One region of the Paenibacillus sp. LBL genome, then DNA from elsewhere that is predicted to be linked to it. Evidence: predicted binding sites of a transcription regulator. Region 1 holds the regulator's gene; each other region holds the start of a gene.
The links. Region 1 encodes LexA, which represses DNA repair genes until DNA is damaged. Its sites were predicted from a motif close to CGAACATATGTTCG; they were not measured.
Positions count from the first base shown of each region.

Region 1 (8,089 bases):
TACACCGGGACATCTGTCGATATTTTGGATCGCAAGCCCTCTGACAGCTTAGGCATCACTTTCACCACTTGAGGAGCCGCAGCTTCCGCTTCTTGCTCTGCCTTGATATCTTCAACCATTCTTGTCCGCTGCACCGGATCGCTAAGCTGGTTTGCCAAAGCAAGACCATCCATCGCATCCTTGGCATAGAGCACCATCCCATCGTACTCCGGACGAATGCGCGTTTTGGTGAATTTTCGTGTCAGGGCAGCTCCGCCTACCATAATCGGAACGCTGATCCCGGCATTCTTCAAATCCTGGGCCGTTGATACCATCTGCTGGGCTGATTTGACCAGCAAACCGGACAAACCGATTGCATCAGGCTGTTCACGCCGGTAGGCCTCGATAATTTGCTCCGGTGGTACTTTTATACCCAAATTAATGATTCGATAACCATTGTTGGACAGAATGATCTCCACCAGGTTTTTGCCGATATCATGCACATCTCCCTTGACGGTGGCGAGCATGATTTTACCTTTGACCGATGACTCGTTTTTCTCCATAAAAGATTCCAAATACGCCACGGAGGCTTTCATTACTTCTGCGCTCTGGAGCACTTCTGCCACGATTAACTCATTGTTGTTGAACAAGCGGCCAACCTCGCTCATTCCATTCATCAAGGGGCCGTTAATAATCTCAAGGGCTCCGTATTTGGTTAATGCTTCATCCAAGTCCGAAATAAGTCCTTCCTTAGACCCTTCCACTACATAGGAGGCAAGGCGTTCCTCAAGTGTCAAATTCGAGACTTGAACCTTCTTCTCGACCTTCTTGTTGCGGAATGCCGCCACAAAGGCTGCCAATGTCTCATCATTGGTGCGGTAGATCAGATCCTCCGCCAACCGGCGCTCCTCTTCCGGAATGGAGGCATACCGTTCCAGCTTCTCTGTGTTCACAATCGCATAATCCAGGCCCGCCTTGGTGCATTCGTACAGATACACGGAATTCAGCACTTCGCGTCCTGCTTCCGGCAATCCGAAGGAAACGTTGCTGATTCCAAGAATCGTATGCACTTTCGGCATCGCTTCTTTTATAATACGAATGCCTTCAATGGTTTCCTTGGCGGATCCGATGTACTGCTCGTCTCCAGTACCTACAGGGAATACCAGTGTGTCAAAAATAATATCTTCCGGTGAAACGCCATACTTGTTCACGAGCAGATCATAAGAGCGCTGAGCTACCTTCAGCTTGTCGTCACGATGGATCGCCTGGCCGCTCTCATCAATGGTGCCCACTACGACCGCAGCACCGTATTTGTGTACCAAGGGAATCACTTGCTCAAATTTCTCCTCGCCATCTTCAAGGTTAATGGAGTTAATTATCGCTTTGCCTTGCGAGTATTGGAGGGCTAAGTCAATGACAGCCGGATCGGTTGTATCCACCATCAGTGGTACCTTAACCTTTTTCACCACGAGCTCCAGGAATTTGACCATGTCTTCACTTTCTTCACGATCAGGGTCCTGCACACAAACGTCAATAATATGAGCACCGTTCTTCACTTGTGCACGGGCAATCTCGGATGCCTCTTCGTATTTGCCTTCAACAATTAGACGCTTAAACTTGCGCGAACCCAGTACATTCGTACGTTCACCCACCATATATGGGCGGTTTTCCTGCTCAATATAGACAGGCTCGATGCCGGACAATGCCGGTAAATGCGTACCATCCAGCGGACGTGGCAGGAAGGTGTCCATCGTATTCTTTAGCGCACGAATATGATCAGGAGTTGTCCCGCAGCAACCGCCGGCAATATTGAGCCATCCCTTTTCTGCAAAAGCACCCATCTTCTGGGCCAACGACTCAGGGGATTCATGATACTGACCGTTCTCGTCAGGCAGACCAGCGTTAGGATAACAACTGATCGCACTTCTTGACATTTCAGACAAAGACCGGATATGGTCGCGCATGAATTCCGGGCCTGTAGCGCAGTTAAGCCCGATGGATACCGGATTTAAATGTTCCAATGAAATGTAGAATGCTTCAATATTCTGACCGGCAAGCGTGGTTCCCATCGGTTCGATGGTACCGGAAATCATAATAGGAAGGGTAACACCCGTCTTCTCAAACGCCTGGCGAATGCCAATGCTCCCCGCTTTAACGTTCAACGTATCCTGTGAAGTTTCGAGCAGCAGCGCATCAACCCCTCCTTCAATCAAAGCCACGGCCTGCTCCTCGTAACTCTCAATCAACTCGGCAAAAGTCACACCGCCGGTGACGGAGAGCGTCTTGGTTGTCGGCCCCATTGCCCCCACCACATAGCGAGGACTGTCCGGGGTAGAATATTTTTCAACCGCAGCACGCGCCAAATGCGCTGCTTTCAGGTTGAGTTCCCTGGCAAGCTCCGGAACATCATATTCAGCAAGGACAACGGAGGTTGAGCCAAATGTATTCGTTTCAATCAGGTCTGCACCTGCTTCAAGGTATTGTTCATGTATTTTCTGAATGACATCCGGCCGATGAATGACCAGCATTTCATTACAACCGTCCAGCTCCGGGCCGCCAAAATCTTCTGCCGAGAGGTCCTCTTGCTGTATCATGGTGCCCATGGCACCATCAAGAATTAATATTCGTTCCTTAAGTACTTCTTGTAAGCTAGGCTTGTTCAACTCATAAACCTCCCCGGAAAACGTTAAATCTTAGTGTATCAGAATATTTTTCAATAGAAAAGCTGAAATATGCGTTGTTACTCGGGCAAATCAACATTTGCAGATGACAAACGCGGTGAGGGGGGCTATAATACATATTAATCCAACGGGAGAAAGAGGGTTAGAGCTATGGCAGAGATTGTAATTCGCAATACGAACGAACGTATTACCGGGGAAGAAAATGTTCGGGAATTCCTGAATAACCAAGAGGTTGTTTACGAGCACTGGAATATGGAAAAACTCCCGGCAGCGCTTCAAGAAAATTTCAAGCTTAGTGATGACGATAAGAAGCGCATTTTGGACATCTTTGATGTAGAGATTCGCGACCTGGCTGCAAGACGCGGCTACAAAATTTGGGATGTCATCACACTTTCCGAGTCAACGCCCAATATAGAGGACCTGCTGAAGAAATTCGAAGAGGTTCACACGCACTCGGAAGACGAAATCCGTGCGATAGTCGGCGGTAAAGGGATCTTCATTATTAAAGGTTCTGACGATGTAGGATACTTTAATGTTGAGCTTGAGCCCGGCGATGTCATTTCCGTTCCGGAAAACACGCCTCACTTCTTCACATTGATGGAGAACAAACAGATCATCGCAGTTCGTCTCTTCATTGAAGAGAACGGATGGGTAGCTACACCGGTAGCGGATCCCCAGTTCCAATAAAACTGCAATGGTTGATTGAATAGGAAAATAAAATAAGGCAGCGCAACCATCCGATTCACGGATCCTGCGCTGCCTTATTTTATTGTGTTGCATTACTCCATTACTCCGTTACCGTGAGTTCCTTCAACGGCATCGAGTGCTGTCCTCTTGCAGTGACGTGCGAAACGATACGATACGTTCCGGCATCGGGGAAGGTTTTTTCCATTTGGTATACCCCATCCTGATCGTGCTTAACCGGCACCTTCGCCTGTACGCCTCCACCTTCGAGTGTTACTTCAAATTCCACATCATTCGCATCTTCCACCGGATTGCCTGCTTGTGTCACCTTTGCTTGAATTAATACCTTCTCACCAGCCTGAATGCTCTCCGGCGTCAACGTCAGTTCTACAATGATAGGCTCTGCCATCACATCATCGCTGTATTCCGCTTGGCTGTCACTGCATGCAGCAAGCGCAACAGCCATAAGTACCATCGCTGCAAACAAAGCCACCTTTTTCGTAGTCATGCCTAACACCTCTTTACGATATAATGCTATGTATGGTTCATCCACGTAATGGTCAATGCCAATCTGCGTAAGCTTACTATCCATTATATCGTATTAACCTTTTTTTTCTATCTCATACAGCTTACAATTGTGTGACGTTTATCACAGGCGGTAATCACAACAAACCTCAGGCGACAGGACCAACAAAAAAACAGCCCCGGATCGCATAATCTGCTTCAGGACTGTTTCTATGTACGATAACGTATCGATGGATATTAATATACTTGTAATTTACAAATTCCTCAAAATGCCGTGCAGTTCGGATAAATGCTTGATTTCAAACTTCGGCTGTATACCCGGATCATGGGGACGATCGACCCGATTGATCCATACGGTATGGAGCCCAGCCGCATTGCCGCCCTTAATATCCGTTGTCAGTTTATCCCCGACCATAACAGCTTGATCGGCCTCCACACCTAACAGATCAAGTGCATGCTTGAATATGGAGACATCTGGCTTACCCTTGCCGAAATCGCCGGAAATGATAATATGATCGAAATATGGGACCAGCTCCGGGACGCCATCCAGCTTCTCCTGTTGCAGATCAGGACTTCCGTTCGTAAGAAGCAGTAATTTCACGTTGCCCTGCAATTCCTTCAGAATTTCAAAGGTCTCTTCATATACATAGGGTCTTGTTCGACGTTCTGAAGCAAATCGTTCAGCCAGCTTCTCAGCCAACGACTCATTATCCACACCCACGCGAATAAGTCCCCGGCGCCACGACTCTTTGCGGTAAACGGGTGCAAGTTCCTGAAGTTTCCTGAATTCCGGCTGTGCTCCAGCCGTAAAATTCGCCCACAAGCCTTCAAACGGATTAATTCCGATCATTTTAGTAAAAGCAAACGTATCATACGATTCATATAACGCTCTTGCTTCCTCCCTGACCGCAGACAGCAGTTCAGCTGCATTGACGCCGGTTTCCGCTGCCCCCGCTTGGCTTGTCACTTCGAAAGCCTCTTCCACACTTCGTTCGTCCCACAATAACGTATCATCCAAATCAAATAACACTGCAGCTATCGGCATTTCTCTCCCACTCCCCATATTGACTGTTATCTGCTCTGTCGATTAGTCATGCTCCACTGGAATTTGATGAGTTTTGGCAAACTCCTCCAGCCTCTCGCCCATCGCTTTGGTATCATAAAGATTCATCATGCGTGAGAACACCCAATTGCCCGCTTTCCCTTTGCCCTGGATAACCACGGAACCCGAAGCAATTTTGATTTTCTCGATGTCAGATACAGCCAAACGGCGTTCCCGGTTGAATTTCATCGTGGATACAGAGGCACGCTCTATCTTCAAATAAGGCTTACGCAAGAAAATCATAAGCGCCAATAGAATATACAAACTGACACCCACCCAGTTCAACACATCATTGCTTCCTCCTGTTGCCCCAGACGTTGCAGTGCCCAGAAGGGCGTACAGCCCGGCAAGCGCAACGAGCACTAACGGCAGAACGTATTTACGTCCTTTAAACACATCACTCTTATCGGAGATGGTGGAACCTTGGTACGAGGACAGCCCTTGCTTCTTACGCTGCTTGTTGAGTTGTGACATATTCTTGTTGACTTTTCTTTCCCATGATCGTGACATATGGTTCCCCCTGGACTCAATTTCAATATGATTTAAACCATATAAATTTGGGAAACCGTGTTCAATTCTCTACAAATGAACCGGCATCCCAAATGTTATAATTCTATCCTTCTATCTGCCCATTAATCCTCTGATCAGATCATGAGACAGTTTTCATAGACTACTGCTTTAATCGTGGGCCGCCTTTTTCTTCATTTTCATCTACCCATTCAATCGATTCAAGCTGTTGTCTAAAGTTACTACGAATATTGTTAAGGTATATTTCCCGAAGCTCAGCCCGTTCCTTCTGCTCTTCTTCGGTCAACCCTTCACTCTTCTGTTTTCTTGCTAATACATTAATGCGTTCCACCAAAGTATCAATATCCATGCCTTCTCCTCCAATTCCAATATCATTTATAACTTAAACATGTGAAAAAGAGCTTGTCAAGGAAACCGCACCCTTGCAAACTCTCATTAAGAATAAATATGAATGTATGATCAGTATGAATGGGTTCTCCCCATCATTAACAATAGAGTATTAGTAATTAGAAATACACAATACGCGTTAGAATGGATTGCTCATTACTTACCACACCGGTAATGATAACACCTCTCCTGCCTGTATGTCAGGACCCTTCAAACCGTTCGTTCTTCTAATACTATCAATATATACGCGCGTATCCATATCAGCTGGTTTATGAAGGGAAGCGATACGCCATAAACTATCGCCGGATTGAACAATGACCAACTTCTCACCTGTCGGCTTCTCCATTCCCCCGGCAAAAACGGAATAGGCCCCCGTCCAAAAGGATGCAACAATCAGCAGAATGAATAGAAGTTTAATTAAGGGGATGGAAGTCATTCTGGATTTCAATTGATAGACCCAAGTCACCGAAGACTTCTCCGTTCGCACAGGAACGTTCTCATAAATACTACGGTATGTACTGTATTTCAACATGGAATCATCATCTCCCAAACAAGTGTTCTCTTATGAATTCATAATAACACGAACATTTGTTTGATACAATACCCAAAAGAACATTTGTTCTATCTTTTTTTAGAACTTATGTTTGTACGAACGGAAGTTCTATGTTATAATTTTCCCAAACGTTACTAAATGGGGTTGATACGGCATGTCGAAAATATCCAGCCGCCAGCTGGCGATCTTAGAGTTTATCCGCAACGAAGTTCGTAGCAAGGGTTACCCGCCTTCTGTCCGGGAAATCGGCGAGGCTGTAGGACTAGCTTCCAGTTCAACGGTCCATGGGCATCTAGACCGATTGGAGAAGAAAGGTTTGATCCGCCGTGACCCTACGAAGCCAAGAGCGATCGAACTGCTTGGCCAAGAAGAATCCGATAGCGCTAATCTGTTTACCCACACCATTGCCAGAGTGCCTGTTGTCGGTAAAGTCACTGCAGGCGTACCTATTACCGCCATGGAGAACATCGAGGATTACTTCCCCCTCCCTCAGCATTATGTAGGCGACGATAAGGTATTCATGTTATCTGTTGTTGGTGACAGCATGATTGAAGCTGGCATACATAGCGGTGACTATGTCATTGTTCGCCAGCAGCAAACTGCAGACAACGGGGACATTGTAGTAGCGATGACAGAGGAAGACGAAGCAACCGTAAAGACCTTCTACAAAGAGAAGGACCACGTTCGCTTGCAGCCGGAGAATCCTACTTACGAGCCCCTGCGCCTGAATCATGTAACCATTCTCGGCAAAGTCATCGGTCTCTTTAGGGATGTACACTAACTTCATATATCAATGAACAAGAGGTTACCTTCCCTTAGTTGGATGGTAACCTCTTGTGCTACGTTATTTAATCCTTAAGATTTCCGGTCCTTGCGCAAGACCATCGCCATGGCATTTTGCCTAAGATCTAATTGATACATTCTCTCAGCCATATTATATTCAGGCGAGCCTTCCCCGCCTGGACCCTCCGTGGACTTCAGAACAAGCTTATTATCTTTCACCGTAGGTGTAGTGCCCGGTCTGTAATAGGACGTGCTGGCTCTAGAAAACTCCTCCTCAAATTGCAGCTGCACCGCCTTACCACTCCCATGCTCCACCGCAAATGCATAGATTTGTATTCCGTGACAGTCCTTATATTGCGGGGCGAGTATGAACACATCCGCTTCCTGAAAAGGCAATCGAATCATCTGAAGAGCAGCGGAAGTTGGTTGTATGAAGGTGAGATCCTCAAGGACAACCACATCCTCCGAGGTCCCCTCTGCCGCGTACTTCACTTTGTAATCCCCTTTAAACGACAGATCCGTTTCGAGTCCGAAACAGCTGGGAGCTCCTAATTCCGTTATCTCTTCCTTATCGATGGCAACTACCTGTAACGTTCCTTCATCCGTTGTACCTTCTGCGCGAATCGTCTCCGTCACAGATGGGGATGGTCCCCCCCCTGCCGTATGCTGTTGTACCGTACGTTCCCCCCAAGGAAACTGAATCAATAGCAGTAGAGTGACAAACAATAGCACGCCAGTCATACCAACACGTAAATATGGACGACGCTTTGATCTATGGCTACCTTGGGTCAGTGACACCTGTACCTTATTTTTCATCTCGGCGGTAAATGGTTCATTTTGAAAAGGACCTTGTTGCGCTCGCTCGTA
Region 1 covers NZ_JARXYU010000004.1:439,536-447,624, reverse strand. Annotated here, with positions in the region: gene metH (methionine synthase) at 1-2,642, opposite strand, end outside; gene M2277_RS13295 (cupin domain-containing protein) at 2,811-3,347, shown strand; gene M2277_RS13290 (FixH family protein) at 3,448-3,852, opposite strand; gene M2277_RS13285 (HAD family hydrolase) at 4,123-4,914, opposite strand; gene M2277_RS13280 (hypothetical protein) at 4,957-5,481, opposite strand; gene M2277_RS13275 (DUF896 domain-containing protein) at 5,642-5,848, opposite strand; gene M2277_RS13270 (LysM peptidoglycan-binding domain-containing protein) at 6,047-6,418, opposite strand; gene lexA (transcriptional repressor LexA) at 6,594-7,220, shown strand; gene M2277_RS13260 (hypothetical protein) at 7,295-8,089, opposite strand, start outside.

Region 2 (8,089 bases), on a different contig from region 1:
CTTGAAAAATATTATTCCTCCAAAGAATTAAAAGATTAGACCCTTTATGCACACATGTTTTTATATAGATACCCAATAATACGACCTTGATTTCCTCCAGTTGAGCATAATCCCGCGGCAGGGTCATCATGTGGCCGACTGATTTTGGTGCGACTTGGTGCGTCCCCGGCCGTACGGGGCTGTCATCGATGCCGTTTGCGATCCGCCAGTATAACTCGGCCTGGATGTCCGAGTTCTTTCCAAACTTGCGCCGCATCATCTGCTTGAGATTTCCAAGAGGCGTCTGAGCTATACTTCCGATCGTTGGCAACCCCATTACGGAAAAGTGACGTGTCATCCGGCGTCCCACCATATACATGTCGCTCACCGGTAGCTTCCATAACGTTTCAGGCAGCATCTCTTTGGTTAGAGTGTATATGCCGGATGGATTTTTCTTGGCGTAATTGTCACAGGCGGTCTTGGCGAGGGTTTTGTTCTCTCCGATTCCAAAGCGAATATAGACCCCTGTCGCTGCCTGGACATGTGTTTGGATCAGTCGGGCCAGCTCCTCAGGAGCGTCAGCATAAAGATGCATAGACCCAGTGACGTCCAAAAACTGCTCGTCAATACTAAAAGTTTCGACAAGGTCTGTATACTGCTTATAAATATCTGTGATGAGCATCGATACATCAATATACCTCTGCATGCGTGGACGTATCACTACAAGCTCAGGGCACTTTGCATAGGCTTCACCCAGTCTATCCTCCGTCTTAACCCCTCTGGATTTGGCTATAGGGCATGCAGCCAGAACAACACCTGAGCGCCTTTCCGGATCGCCTGCAACCACCAAGGGACGGTTTTTATATTCAGGATGCTCGGCTTTTTCTACGCTGGCATAAAAAGATTGGCAGTCCACCAACATAACGACTTTGTTTTTTGATTTCACTGGAGATACCCCTTATCTGCAATATTAAGCCCCAAGTATGTGTAGGATTTTTGTTCAATCTCTGCCTCGATTAATCCCCACAAAATGGACAATTTATGCTGAAAGCCCCTGCAAATAAAATCAACTTCAACTCCAAGCTCTGTTCTTCGATTTTCGTAAATTTTTAAGTTGTTCTTTTTCATGTCCTTACGAACTTCAGATAAATCCTCAATAGCTGCTTTCTGCAAACGATCGATAATAACATTTGTTAAATCTGAATTCTTTAAATCAGACCTACACAGGGTCTGGCGGTTCTTCTCCAATACATCAAGCAGTAGAGGCAATAACGTAAAGTCTTTGACAAGTTTTGTTTCTTCTGGTTTAAGTCCAATATTCAGCATATTTTGAATCACCTCATAAAGGGAACATTTGTTTGTATTATAACCAAACAAGTGTTCTCTAATCAATGGATGTTTTTGTTATATGGTGTCATCATATGATTAAGGTTCAATTAAATAGTTTAGGGATCTGATTTGTTTTAATTATTCGAATGCCATCATATACCTGTGTTATCGGATAAATGGCTATGATACCCTGAAACATAGGGGGAATGAGGATGATTAATCCTATGTTATTGGCAGACGCCCCTGAACCCTTCGAATCAGAAAAGCACATCGCTGAATTAAAGATAGATGGCATTAGGGGACTCTTAGATATACAGGAACAGGTTAGATTATATACACGGCATCAAAATGATGTGAGCTATCGTTTTCAGGAAATCACACAGGCAGCGAAAGAAGCAGCAGGTAAGGGAACGTTGTTAGATGGGGAATTTGTTGTGAGCGATATCAATTCCGGAAAACCCGACTTTGAAGCAACAATGGCCAGATTCTCATCGAATCCTAATCCTAGAAAATTGCGAACACCAGGGTTAACATTTGTTGCCTTTGATATTCTGCAGCACAAAGGCAAAGATCTGACAAATCTTGATTTAATGCAGCGCAAAGAAATTTTAGAGGATGCTGTCCAGGAAAATGAGGTCATAAAAAAAATCCGGTATATGGAACATAGTTTCATTCCTCTGTTTGAGCTCTGCAAACAACAGCAGTTGGAAGGCATTGTGATCAAACGTAGAGACAGCCGATATTATCCTGGAAAGCGACCAGATGATTTGTGGCAGCGTGTCGTTGTGTATCAGCGGGAACGATGTATCGTCCTTGGTTATTCCAAAAAAGAAATAGCATGGCTTGTGGGAATAGAGCATAATGGTGTAATAACGTCTGCGGGCATGGTGAAATACGGCATAACACCAGCAATTCGAAAAAAGGTTTTTCCCATTTTGAAGAATGCTACCGTCAGGGAAACGAAGGATTTTGCTTATGTGGAACCGATGATAACAGTAGATATTCGTTATCGACATTGGACCAAGGAAAACAAAATGAGGCTTGCTGTTTTAGAACAAGTTTATTATTAACTAAGGGGACAAAATTACCGTCCTCTTTTTTGCATTTCTCATAATTATTACGCTAGCTTCCAGGAATCAAAATAAGATACATGTTTTCCTAGCCTGGATATTGGATATCTTATTAATAAGGATGGAGGGGATTAGCATGTGTGGAAGATTCACTTTAATAAGTGATATATCCGAAATAGAAGATACGTTTGCTGTAGATAAAATCGACTATGAATATAGGCCACGTTATAATATAGCTCCGTCTCAAACGATCGCCGTTATAAATGGGAATAGTGGAAAGCGAGTGCTAGAAGGCTATAGATGGGGCTTAGTTCCATTCTGGGCTAAAGATATTAAAATCGGTTACAAGATGATTAATGCCAGGGCTGAAACGATACAATCCAAACCAGCGTTTCGACATCTTTTAACCACGAAACGTATCATTATCCCAAGTGACGGCTTTTATGAATGGAAAAGAGAAGGGAAGGATAAAAAGCAGCCGTATCGATTTCAGATTAAATCCAAGAATGTGTATGGATTTGCAGGTCTTTTTGATGAATGGAAGGATCCAGAAGGGGAGATATTACGCAGCTGCACGATTATAACCACTAAACCTAATGATCTGGTTTCAGATGTCCATGATAGGATGCCGGTGATTTTAGATCGAGGTACTGCAGATATTTGGCTTGATCCGGAAGTTACTGATAAAGAAAAGCTTCAGAAGCTACTAGCTCCTTTCCCAGCTGACAACATGCTTTCCTATCCGGTTTCTGCTGCTGTTGGAAGCGTTAAAAATTCTGGCTCTAATTTGATAGATGAAGTTCCTTTAAACTCCAAGTAAGACATCAATAAACTCATATGAAAACCGCTTTTCCTGTAATATATTCTATCAAACCATTAGACTGCATCCTAATCCAGGATGTCGGTCTCTTTGTTATTTGGTAATATAGCGAGGAATTTAAGAAACAAATGGTTCGTAAGGAATGGCTGCAATAACATTGTGAGCATCTATGTTACGATATACTATAAATACAAAATGTAACTGGTTTTTTTCAATGGATGCACCAAGTAAGGATTATCATGTCGAGTGAGTTTTTAATAGAAAGAGCTTAGATTTATAGAATTAGTGAGGTGAATGACGTGGAAAATATAAAATCGAAAGCAGAACGAATTCGGAAGCTTCATGAAACTGGGATGCCTATTGGAGAAATCGCAAAGAGTATGGATATAAGATATCAACATGCATATAATGTAATTTCTTCATATAAAAAAAAACATGCGGCCGTCAATAAAACTGTTAGTTTAGGGAGCGGGACAGTTTCGAAAGTTCGTAAAGGAAGAAAGATTGGTACCAGCATGTTTTCCCGGATGAACTACCAGGTAATCCGGGGCATGATGGAGCTTGTAACGCTGAGAGATTTATCTGAAACCGACTGGATCACTATTAAAGAATTTTTCGATCATCGCTGCGCTTATTGTGAAGTACCTGATACCGGTGATGTCCGTAATGGCTTAGTACCAGACCATCTAATCCCTGCATCTCTAAATGGTGATTATGTGATTGGAAATGTGATTCCAGCTTGTCATAGCTGTAACGACCGAAGAGGAAAAAGGATTGGGAGTTGTGGCTTAGAACCAATTTTCCCACTGAAGCCGAGATAAGAACTGAGAGAATAAAAAAGTATCTGCAGCTTTATCCCCATAAAAACCTTACCGACCCGCTCGAACGTTTAACCGATGAGGAGCGAGTTGAGTTTTTGGAAATATTGGATGAATGGAAAACTCTATGGGACCGAGCAATATCTTTAAGAGACATAATTAAATTCAGAATTTCCCAACAGAACAATAAGTAAAAAAAGGAGTGTAATTTATCATAATATAAGTAGTGTAATTAATGCGAAACCATGAGTTGGGCAGTAATTACATAATATCATCAGTCAGATCATAATTACCTAAAAAATGCTATAAGGTGGTTTGAGATTTGAAAATTAGTTATATTAGTCACATTTTCCCTAAGTTTAAAAAAGCTCTTCTTGTCGCTCGGTATATTGATTCCGGCTCGAAAGTTGATCGATATGTTAGGAACTATTCCTTGCAGGGCAAAACGTTAAGCCTGCTTTTTTTTCATGGAAATTGTCATAAGGTTGCTGATCCTGCTGGAAGATGTTCTTTGTTCTTAGAAGACCAGGGGGATTTATCTAACCATAGAGAGTATGAAAAGGCTAATCCAAAACACTGCCCGTACATACATTTTTTAATGCAAAATGAATCAGACCGTATGTTCCCCCCTTATAATGCAACAGGTAGATACCCAATTTATCTTTGCAGAAACAGCTGCGGCCACTATAGCACAGGACAAGGACAACATCGTCTATGTATTTCTGGAACTCTGGGAATTCCACTACCAAGGGTACGTTTGAGTTCCTCTGAGAATGTCTGTGGTAGTTGTGAAAATCCACATACTGCGATGAGTTTGTATTCATTTTAAAGCGGTGATAATCAAAAATTTTCAGTTTTTAAGACAGGATAATGTAGCTTTGAAGAGTTGAAAGACGTGGCAAGGCAGAACATAGAACTGTTCTTTTAATATTTAAATTATTTAATGAAGATCAAGGTGATAAGATGAAGACTTGGGAAATGACAAATTCTATATTAGAACAAATCTACTATAATAGCAGCGATTTCATTTCAATCGAATTAGGCATCCAAACAGTCAATCCTTTGCACATTATCGGGTTATCTAGACAGCTAGATGTGGAGAAACTCAGTGTACTTCGAAGAAAAATCGAAGAGAATGGATGGCAGAATATTGAACCGCAGGGTATTAGTTTGATTAAACTTCCTGATCAATCCTATATTGTTAATGCAGGTGGGAACCACCGAGCTTTTTTGTGCAATGAATTTGGTATCGATAACATTCAAGCCCAAGTTACGGCTTTTATACCAAGAAATGAATTGAATGATAATCAACTAGCCGAGATAATGGCTTATCAAGAAACGATTGATAGATTGTATATCAAAAATCAAACAGAAACTAACGATCGAAAACGATTAAGAATCTTAAACAATATTACTAAAATTGAATCAAAGTATAGAACTTATTTAAATAAAGTTTACCAAGACATACACAAATGTCGGGGGACAAGAACATAGTCCCATTGAAAGTCGCTAACTTAGCGGCTTTTTGTTTTATCGGTACAAGTTCTTGTCCCGAGTCGAGGACAAGAACTTGTACCGATTGCCGTAATGGACAAGAACATGAGCCGATTACCGATTAGATAAGTATCTAACTAATATCTCTACTCAAATTTATAAAATGCTTACGGACGGTAGAGTTCAACAATTTCGCGAGTTCTCTATGTAAAGAATTATTTATGAAGTTCATAAATAAGACGTTATAGAAAATCAGCAAAAGTATAAGTGGAATTTTGATAGTTAGGAGAAAGTAAATGACTACAAAAATATTTTTTCTACAAATCGAATTGGAGCAATAACGAAGCAGCAAATACAGGTTACGGTACGGCAATTTTTCGCGATTCGCAGTTTCGGCGATCCCCATTAACCAGGTCACATTTCCCACAAAGTGCCGGTAGCTGGCCATTGCGATAAGTTGACTTTTTAATCTAACGAGTAGGAAAGTTCAAGATTGCAGAGGAATAAATTTATATTTACATAAGGAGATCGTAATATGTCATTTCCGTACATTATTGTTTAATCTTTCTAGTCTGATTATTTGCGGGGAATTTAATCTATAAATTACAGTCTGAAATTTCAACAGCTATCCGGATGATATAGTTCTCTGGATCCTTTTCCACTAGATAGTGAAGCATTTCAACCATGTAAACATCGCCGCAAATCAACATTCCGTTACTCTTAATGAATTTTTTTAGGTTGAAGCAAGTTTCAGATATGGTCTCATAGGATCCTTTATGATGAATCAAAGCATAGCGACCCTTAGGTTTGATGATTATTTTTTCACATTGAATTGGAGATTTTAGTTTATTGGCGATGTAATCTGGATAATAGTCACCCGATTTAAAACGATCCTCACATAAGATGGTCCAAATGGGGAAGTCATGATTAATATTTTGTGTTTCACAATAGTCTCGATGCTCGCTTAATTTGCCAGCAAACTCCTTGTCACCAGAGCCTTGGTTTAATGGGGTAGCAATAAAAGATTCAGCTTCACATTCCTCTATCCACGTATCATCTCGTATATTCACCATGGAATTTTCAGTCATTTTAATGGCATCATCCAGAAAACTCCTCATGCGACTCATTCGCAGTTGTTCCGCTTCCAGCTCACATTGTTTCTGTTTAAGTAGCGATATTAACAGCGCCGTGTTTTGATTTTGAATATACTCCTTGATTTGCTGCAATGAGCTCCCTGTCTTTTTTAGCACCTTGATAATATCGAGTAAATAACATTGTCGAAGAGAATAGTAACGGTAGCCGTTAGCATTGGTGAACTCTGGTTTTAAGAGCCCGATTTCGTCGTAATGAAACAGGGTATGCTTGGTTACTCCGCAAGTTTTAGCTAGCTCACTTGTCGTGAAATATTCTTGAGTTATTCTGTGCAAGGTAATTCCTCCCGCGATACTTGTTACCACAAAACAACTGCTTGACTATAGGGTTACCCTACAGATTATAGTGCCTAGAGTGATTCAAAACAATACCTGGAGGAATGTTAACCAGTGTCTAAAATTAATAGTGATTGTTCTGGTTGTCGTGATTAGAGCTTTTACTCATTGTTTATGGACCCATGACTACCCTTAAGCGACATTTGCCAATCTGGGTGCACCTGCATTCAAGGAACAATTGGATGTTCAACCCGGCTTGATCGTAATTGCAATATGGAGAGTCATAATAATGAAACGTATGGCCTTCATATGGTGGAAAGCCTAAGTTTGTTGCCAGCTGCTAACATTAAGCATTATGAACTTTGCCCATAACACAAAGCATGCATCAATTGAATTAAGTAGATGAGACTGTTGGAAGTAAAAAAATCGAATCTACGCCTAGGAGGTTTGATATGCACGGCATGAATATTTTCTTTATTGTCGTTCTAATCGTAACGCATTTAATATTGGATCAAATCATGCTGGTACCTGGGGGAAAAGCATCAGATGAAGAGAACAGACGATTGTTTAATTGGGGGTTTTTAGCCCATATCATATTTGTTTGTTTTACTTTTTTTGATCCCGCAAAAATTGATCCTTTGCTAAGCGGTTATGCAGCATTGATGTTTGGTTTGCGTGCTTGTATTGAATGGGTGCACCTAAAGGAAACGAGAAGTCATTTCGTTTCACTTTTACTGGCAGCAATCTCCATTGTTTTTGGACTAATCTTCGAAATAATTTAAATGATTATTTACCAAGCTAAGACGGGAGGCCAGACAAATATTTGATTGGATCCATATCGATATCGATGGTGAAGATGGTATCAAGCTTTCTTTAAAATGTAACTCATCAATTTTCTTGACTGTGACGATTCCGGATTCGGCCGCATTTTTTTTCATAACTTTCCGTTCGCTTTCTTGGTTTAATCACTGAAATAACGGGCAAGATATTATGGAATAAAAAGTTAGCTCTTTACAAAAAGACCGTCTGGACGGTATAATTATTATAAGGTCTTTAATTTATGAGGAGGATACACAGGTGGCTTATTTATTTCTTGGTTTGGCTATTATTTCCGAAGTTTTTGGAAGCTCAATGATGAAGCTCTCCAATGGT
Region 2 covers NZ_JARXYU010000030.1:24,080-32,168, reverse strand. Annotated here, with positions in the region: partial or broken gene M2277_RS30730 (DNA polymerase IV) at 53-925, opposite strand; gene M2277_RS30725 (YhjD family protein) at 922-1,305, opposite strand; gene M2277_RS30720 (ATP-dependent DNA ligase) at 1,521-2,378, shown strand; gene M2277_RS30715 (SOS response-associated peptidase) at 2,515-3,198, shown strand; gene M2277_RS30710 (HNH endonuclease) at 3,498-4,019, shown strand; gene M2277_RS30705 (hypothetical protein) at 4,339-4,845, shown strand; gene M2277_RS30700 (hypothetical protein) at 4,980-5,510, shown strand; gene M2277_RS30695 (MerR family transcriptional regulator) at 6,107-6,937, opposite strand; gene M2277_RS30690 (DUF4181 domain-containing protein) at 7,390-7,719, shown strand; gene M2277_RS30685 (DMT family transporter) at 8,015-8,089, shown strand, end outside.
Region 2: M2277_RS30725 (YhjD family protein) is a predicted target of LexA. The motif match lies at 1,327-1,340, and genes of this name have one in related genera.

Region 3 (8,089 bases), on a different contig from region 1:
TTTTTCAAGGGATGAATCCATGAGGGAAACGGCTTCACGGTCTGCAAGCAGCAGACCTTTCATTTTGTAGCGCTTGAGCAGTTCCTCTGCCGCCTGTTCCGGCGTCATGCCGTTTGCGGATTGCAATACCGGATCATGAACGTGGAAATACAGCGTTCCTGCAGGCAATGCCTGTTCGCCAAGCCAATCCTCCGCAAACGTCAGCAGCACGTCCAGATAGGTCAGCATCTGCAAGGACAATCCGTAATAGACCTCATGCAATCGCAGATCCTTCTGGCTGGATTTATAATCAATGACCCGAAGCATGATCCCATGCTCGCCACGTGCCATATCCACCCGGTCAATACGACCGACAACCTCCATCTTCACCCCGTTAAGCAGTTCAACCGTCAGCGGCGGCAGCGGTTTGCCGGGACCGAAGTCAAGCTCAAGGCCGATCGGCTCGAATTTGCCGCGCCGGGCTTGTTCACCCAAAATAACGGAAGCTCTGCCCACGATATTCTTCAGCTTCCGGGAGATATATCCATACCGTTTGGAGCTCAACAAGATTTCGCCCTGCAGCATCGGAGCGAGCCGATCCACGGTAGCCTCCGCCTCACGCAGACACTCATCTGCCGACAGGTCTCCCCAGCTTCGATGCTCCGATTGAAACTTCACTGCCATGCTGCTCAAGGCAGCATGGAACAGCTGTCCGATGTCAGGAGCCTGCAGTCGGTACAGCTGCCGCTCTCTCAGCTTTAATCCATGTGATGCAAAATGTGAAAATGGACAGGCTACAAACCGCTCCATCCGGGATACGCTTGTCCGCAGCTTCGTTCCATACAATTGCCTGCTGGTCTCTTCCTTAAGAGGCTGCGCTTCATTCCGATAGGACAATGAAGAGAGCATCGATTCCAGACGCGGCCGAAATTCCGGCTTCTGAGCAAACCAATTGTACATATGCCACCAAATGTGCGGAATGTCCTCTCCATTCCTCCAGTCGCGAAGCCTGCCCGTTAAATATGCAAGCGTCTTGTCCGGGCGGGCCGCATAACGCTCCTGTTCGGGAACCGATTGCCCGGCATGCGGCCTTGGATACAGGGGTGTCTCGTCGATCTGGAACATCAGCTTCAGATGACGGATCACCTCGGAAGGCAATAACGTCTTGCCTTCATCATCTGCAGCAGGATAGCTGACCCACAGCTGCTCGCTGGCTGAAGTAAGCGCGTTGTAGATCAGGAAGCGCTCATCCAGCAGTCTGCGGGATATACTCGGGGCAAGCTCCAACCCGCGATCTTCGAGATGGAGCCGCTCCGGCTCTGTCAAAATGCCGTCATCCTGAAACTGGGCTGGAAGAACGCCATCGTTAATGCCGAGCAGAAAAGCATACTTCACCCCGCCCGTTCGTGTCCGGTCCATGCTTCCGATAAGCACCTGATCCAGAGAGGGTGGTACAAGGGCCATCTTCATTTCAGTGAGACCCGTATCCAGCACCCCTGTAAACAATTCCGTGCTCAGCTTCTCTGCACCCATCATCTCCACAATCTGGTCAAGCAGGTCAAGCACGGCTCCCCATACCTGGCGATGCTCCCTGGCTTCCTCTGGACGTCCTGCGTCCAACGCGGCCCGGCTGAGCAGCTCCAGCTTCTCAGGTACATCGCACTCCTCCAGAAGGCGATAAACTGCCGTACTCTGATCCATGGCGGTCGCAGCCTTTTTCATCCGTTTCTCGAACGCATGAAGCGGCTCTGCGATGACCCTTCTTGCGTATTCAATAGCCTGCATGCCGTCGAGATTGAGCACCTCGTTTTCTCCATCCTCTAGAGAGAGACTTGGAATCCCCTTCCACGGACGGCCATCCGTCCAGCGGTAACCATGAATCCCGGAAGCGAGCACATGATTCTCCAACCGGTCCATATCCTCCCGGTTCAGGGAGCCGTCCAGCGGAAGCAGCAAATCCGTCTTCACGCAGCGGAACACATCCTCATAACGCCATCTTCGCCCAATGACATCCAGAGCCGAGCGAATGAATTCAACTAACGGATGGTGCAGTTCGCTCCGCTTCTGATCCAGAAAATAAGGAATATCGTATTCCTTGAATAACGGGCCTACCAGATGCTCATAATCTCCCATATTCCGGACGAATACCGCCATCTCCCGGAATCTCGCTCCTTCCTCCTGCGCCAAGCGCAGCATCTCTCGAAGTGCCCCTTCGATTTCGGCCCGGCGATGGCTGGCAGCATGAAGAAGCAGCCCTTCTCTGCGGCCGTTCTCCTTGTCCTCATGATTCCCGTCTTCATAAGCTCCCGTCCAGCGCTTCTTCCGGTCATAACCGCGCTCAAGATGCGCCAGCACCGGGGAATCCTGAAACCTCGGCGGCACTTCAGGATGCAGCATACGGTGTTCCGCATCCATTCCCAACTCATCGGCAATTCCTTTCAGCTTTATGTACGTCACCGCGGTAGGATGAAACAAATCCAGCTCATGTGGAACAGCCCCATCCATATAAGGTTTGTCGAGTGTCAGAGCTATCGTGACGTGATTGGCATGATGGATAAGCTCCCCGAGCACCCGATACTCCTGCGGGGTAAAGCCATGGAAGCCATCGATCCAGATGTCGGCACGCTTGATGTATTCTGAGTCCGCCACGCCCTCCGCCAGTGAGGCGAGTGTGTCTTCCTCATCCGTGTACAGCCGCGATATCTCGAGTTCGAAATCACGGAATACAGTTACGATATCTTCCAGCTTTCGGCGAAGCATCGGAGAATTTCCGGAGCCCGACATCATCTGGCTCAGCTGCTCCTCCACACAGGAAGCGTCAATGCAGTATCGCTTCATTTCCGTGTAGAGCTCACTCAGCTTACCGACAAAACCGAGCTGCTCGCCTGAGGCGCCGAATAGCTGCAGTTCTTCTTTGCGCCTCCGCAAAATTTTATACATCAGCATGCGTTTTCCTTCTTCACTGATCGCCACTTTCGCTGCTCCGCCAGTCTCCTGCATGACCCGGTAGGCCAATCGGCGGAAACTGAGCACTTGCGCACGCATCATGCCCCGTATGCCTCCCGCATTCACGAGTGCGTGTTCGGCTTCATAGGACCCCTGCTCCGGAACGATCAGAATCATCGGATTCCCCCTGGGATCCCGCTCCAGTTGATCCATCATCTCTTGACGGATCAATGTGCTCTTGCCGCTGCCTGACCTTCCGATCACAAATTGAACGCTCATGCTATGCCCCCTTCCACAGTGTCTGCCAAAGGGTACTCCTTCACCAGAGAACACGATATCGTTCCGATGAAATCATACCCTTGAATCTATGATTTATTTGACCAAAAAGGATGTAAAATCCATTGTAATTGTTAGCACTCTATCAAAAAAGATGCTGATTACTAGTATAACATAAGTGCGGTTTGATGGAACATACGTTTGGATTTCATTGCCATTCCAAAATATTGTGTGCATAAGAAAAAGGACCTCCCCTCATGGTTTACCCACCACTTGGAAGATCCTTCTTATCCATACGATTCGGCAGCACTCTATAGTCTTGATTTGCTGCGCACTTCAAACACAGCGAATTTCAAATAATGCCCCTCGTCCACCCCAAGGATTTGGGGGTGATCTTTACCAGCGGCACGCCATTCCACCAATCTCAGAATTTTGCCTGCATCTTGGGCCGCATCCTGGATCGTCTCCAGGAACAAATCCGGCCGCATATGGTACGAGCAGCTAGCCGTAACCAAATAACCGCCCTCGTTCACCAGTTTCATGCCATGCAAATTGATGTCCTTGTATCCGCGGCAAGCCCCTTTGACGGCTGACTTGGTTTTGGCAAATGCCGGTGGATCCAGAATTACCACATCCCAGGAACGGCCGCCTCCTGCTGTCAGGGGTTTGGAGGTGTCTACCTTCTGATCCCCTTTGGCCCGCTGTTCACGTTCATCCAGTCCTTTTACCTGGTTCCGCAAATATTGGAAGGCGTCATCCACAACGAACTCCACCCGATCCTGAAATCCGTTCAGTTCGACATTCTCTCTGGCACTGTCTATTGCATGCTCCGAAATATCGAGGCAGGTAACTTTCTTGGCGCCATATTGGCAAGCATGCAGGGTGAAGCTGCCCGTATGGGAAAAGCATTCAAGCACCGTGGCTCCGTCCCAATATGGAAAAGTAACTTCTTTTCCACTCTTGTTCACAGGCACCTTCTTCAGCTCACCACCCGATTCCACTGCTTGAAGCGCAATTCCGCTGCGGCTTCCCCAGCCGGTCATTAACGGTTTAATGGAAGCCCGATTCTCACGCTGGTCAAAGAAATATCCCGTCTTCTGTCCCTCTTCGATATCAACCTTAATCTTGAGGCCGTTCTCCGTCACGGTTACGTGGCGCGGACACTCTCCGTAGAGGACCCCTTTGCGCAGCTCAAGTCCCTCCAGCTCACGAACGGATACGTCGCTCCGCTCATAGATCCCTTTTGGCTGCATAACCTCAACCAGCGCACTCACAATCTCTTCACGGCAGCGATCCATACCCAGCGTCAGAAGCTGCACAACCAGCACGTCAGCGAAACGGTCTACAATCAAACCGGGTAAAAAATCGGCTTCTCCGTATACCAGCCGGTAGGCGTTCTCTTCCCCGATAAACCGTTCCCGGTGCTTCAGGCACTCCTGAAAACGGGCGGCAAAAAAAGCCTGATCCATCAACTCAACCGGCTCGTAGGAAACGGTGCGTACCGTGATTTGAGACTGCGGATTGTAATAACCCGAGGCAAGAAACCGCCCTTGGTGGTTTAACACAGAAACCAGATCCCCCGGTTTCGGCTCTCCCTCAACTGAGGCAATCTCGCTTTTATAAACCCAGGGATGCCCCTGCTCCAATCTCTTTTTTCGACTGCGCTCCAAAATAACCGATGGCACTGTATGTTCACTCCTTAAGTTATCCCCTGCGCCATATCTATAGGCATGCATGTCCGCCAGGGGTCATATACGTAATAAGAAAAGCGTCTACCGACGTGTTTTTTGCGTAAGACAGACTTTTCCATAAGACACTTTTGCGTAAGACAGACAGCGTGTAAAGGATGTTTTTCTTGCGATTATCGAATTCGCTCAGCTTCGGTGAACTGTTATAAATTCCATAATCTTAAGAAAAGCACCGATGGAGGTCTTACCGAAGAGATCCGGTCAAGTCCTTCCGCCGCGGCCGACGTTATTATCTCACACTTTATTCCTCAGAAAAGGAGAACATCATGCTATCCTCACTCTGGTTTCCCATCTGTTATGGTCTTGTTCTGTTCCTGTTCGGTATGAAGGTCATGGAGGTTGCCCTCCAGCGCTGGGCCGGTCCCCTGTTGCATAAGTGGCTCCACCAAGCGACATCCACACCCATCAAGGGCATGATCGCCAGCACTGCGGTAACAGCACTGCTCCAGAGCAGCACCGCTGTAACCGTACTAGCGATAGGATTCGCGAATGCCGGCCTGTTGAGTTTTGCCGGAACCCTGGGCATCATTCTAGGCACCAACATCGGCACAACGGTTACCACGGAGCTCATCAGTCTTCAAATCGGACAGGCAGCCATGCCCCTCCTTGTCCTCTCCCTGATGTTATGGATTGGAGCTGTACTCGTCAGCGAACACGTACCTTCCAGCTATGACAAATTAAAAGAGAAGCTGATCCGCAGTCAGTTTCTCTGCTTGGCGGTTGCCGGATTCTCGCTTGTGCTGCTCGCCATTCAATTCATGCAATCCATCGGCCCCACCCTTCAAAGCCTTGGCGTGTTCCAATGGTTTCTCGACCATGCTTCGCGAAGCGTCCTCTGGGGCATTGCCGCCGGAACGCTGCTGACCGCGCTCATGCACAGCAGCACTGCAGTCATCGCCATGGCAATGGGCCTTGCAGCAAGCGGAGCACTGCCTCCCGAGATTGGCGTCGCCATCGTGCTGGGCTCTAATGTGGGGACCTGCGTGACAGCTTTAATAGCTGCGCTTGGCAGCACCCGGGCCGGACGATTTGTGGCTTGGTCCCACATAGGTCTCAATATCGGCGGGGTTCTTCTCTTTACGCCCTTGATTGCAGGTTTAACGATGGTATCGGGCTGGTTTGCCGCAGACCCGGCTGGTCAGATCGCCCATGCACAAACCTTGTTTAATGTCGTTTGCTCTCTTATCGCGCTTCCGCTGTGCTATCTGCCATTCTGGAACAAACGGGCTCAGACCTAAATCTGAATATCTTCGTCTACAGGAATGCTGATATCAAGCAGCGTAAGCGCTTTACGCAGGATAACATCATTATTGTTGTAACCGTTACTGCGCTGCTTCCTCCATGCGGTAAGAGGCTCAAACCAATCCACCCCGTTAATTTCCTCGACCTGGGGTTTCAAAACACCCTTTTCTGCCTTTACCAGGTAGTAGTGAACTTCCTTGTCCACCTGGCCTAATTCGGGATGATGGTATTTATATGCAATGATGTCCACTGGAGAGGTGATGGATCCGACTATACCTGTCTCCTCGCATATTTCTCGGAGTGCCGTCTGCTCGACGGTTTCACCTGCTTCCATCTTGCCTTTGGGAAGCGAGGTTTTTCCGTAACGGTCCAATATGAGCTGGATCTGAAGCGCCCCTTCATAATGACGGTATACAACGCCGCCTGCGGAAATTTGTGTATATGTCATGTCCTGTTCCTCCTTCATGTACAACAAGGATTCCACTTCCAAATGGCTAGGAAATGAAATCCTTGTCTGGTATGGCCGCTATTGGAATTACTGGGCAGCTGCCTTAAGTCCATGATCCATGACGCTGAGGAGTTCGCCCTCGCATTCATTTACACCGGCTTTGGTCACTTTTACGCGGCACAATTTGCCTTCGAGATCAGACGAGCCATTGAATATGAGCTGGAGGTAGTTGTCGCTGTAACCCTGCATCTTTCCGCCTTTGGGAGCACCCTTGTATTCCCGCTCCGGTATCACGTCCAGAATCTTGCCTACAAACTGCTCCGCATAAGCAAGCTGCAGCTGCTCCGACAAGTCGATCAGATCATGGACACGGGCGTTCTTCACTTCCTCGTCCACCTGATCCTCCATGCGTGCTGCCGGCGTACCGGTACGCTTGGAATAAGGGAACACGTGCATCTCGGAGAATTGAATGGCCTTCATCAGATCATAGCCGTTGCGGAACATCTCATCCGTTTCTCCTGGAAATCCAACGATGACGTCGGTGGTAATGCCGACATCCGGCATCGCTTGGCGGATCAAGCCCATCTTGTTATAGAACTCTTCCGTCGTATATTTACGGCGCATCCGTTTCAGCACCGTATCATCTCCAGCTTGCAGCGGAATATGGAGGTGACGGCACATTTTAGTGGAACGGTTCAGAACGTCCAGCATCTTCTCGTCGATCTGGCTCGCTTCAATGGAGCTGATGCGAATGCGTTCCAGACCGTCAACCCGGTCAAGATCCCACAACAGGTCGGACAATCGGTATTCCTCAAGATCGTCGCCGTATCCGCCCGTGTGAATACCGGTCAACACGATTTCTTTATATCCTGCTCCTACCAACTGATGCGCTTGCTGGATAATGCTCTTCGGATCCCGGCTCCGCGACAGTCCGCGGGACCAAGGAATAATGCAGAACGTACAGAAGTTGTTGCATCCGTCCTGAATTTTCAGGAATGCACGTGTACGCTCGGCAAAATCCGGAACGTCCATCTCCTCGAACACTCTGGTCTTCATAATATTACGCACCGCATTAATCGGTTGGCGCGTTTTTTCAATATCCTGAATGAAATCCATGATTTTATCGCGATCCTGGTTTCCGATTACAAGATCCACGCCTGGAATATCCAAAATCTCGGCAGGCGAGGTTTGGGCATAACAGCCCGTTACAGCCACGATGGCTTCAGGATTGCGGCGAACCGCGCGTCTGATCATTTGACGGCTCTTTTTATCCCCTGTATTGGTAACGTGGCAAGTGTTAATCAAATAAACATCAGCGGTTTGTTCGAAGTCCACCTGGTCGTAGCCTTCATTTTTGAAGTATTGCCAGATGGCCTCGGTATCGTAAAAATTGACTTTGCAACCCAACGTATAAAACGCTACGGATGGCATGTTCAAACGCCCCCCATTT
Region 3 covers NZ_JARXYU010000007.1:238,592-246,680, forward strand. Annotated here, with positions in the region: gene addB (helicase-exonuclease AddAB subunit AddB) at 1-3,204, opposite strand, end outside; gene M2277_RS17570 (class I SAM-dependent rRNA methyltransferase) at 3,513-4,886, opposite strand; gene M2277_RS17575 (Na/Pi cotransporter family protein) at 5,216-6,187, shown strand; gene M2277_RS17580 (NUDIX hydrolase) at 6,184-6,639, opposite strand; gene mtaB (tRNA (N(6)-L-threonylcarbamoyladenosine(37)-C(2))-methylthiotransferase MtaB) at 6,727-8,070, opposite strand; gene M2277_RS17590 (16S rRNA (uracil(1498)-N(3))-methyltransferase) at 8,073-8,089, opposite strand, start outside.
Region 3: addB (helicase-exonuclease AddAB subunit AddB) is a predicted target of LexA. The motif match lies at 3,392-3,405, and genes of this name have one in related genera.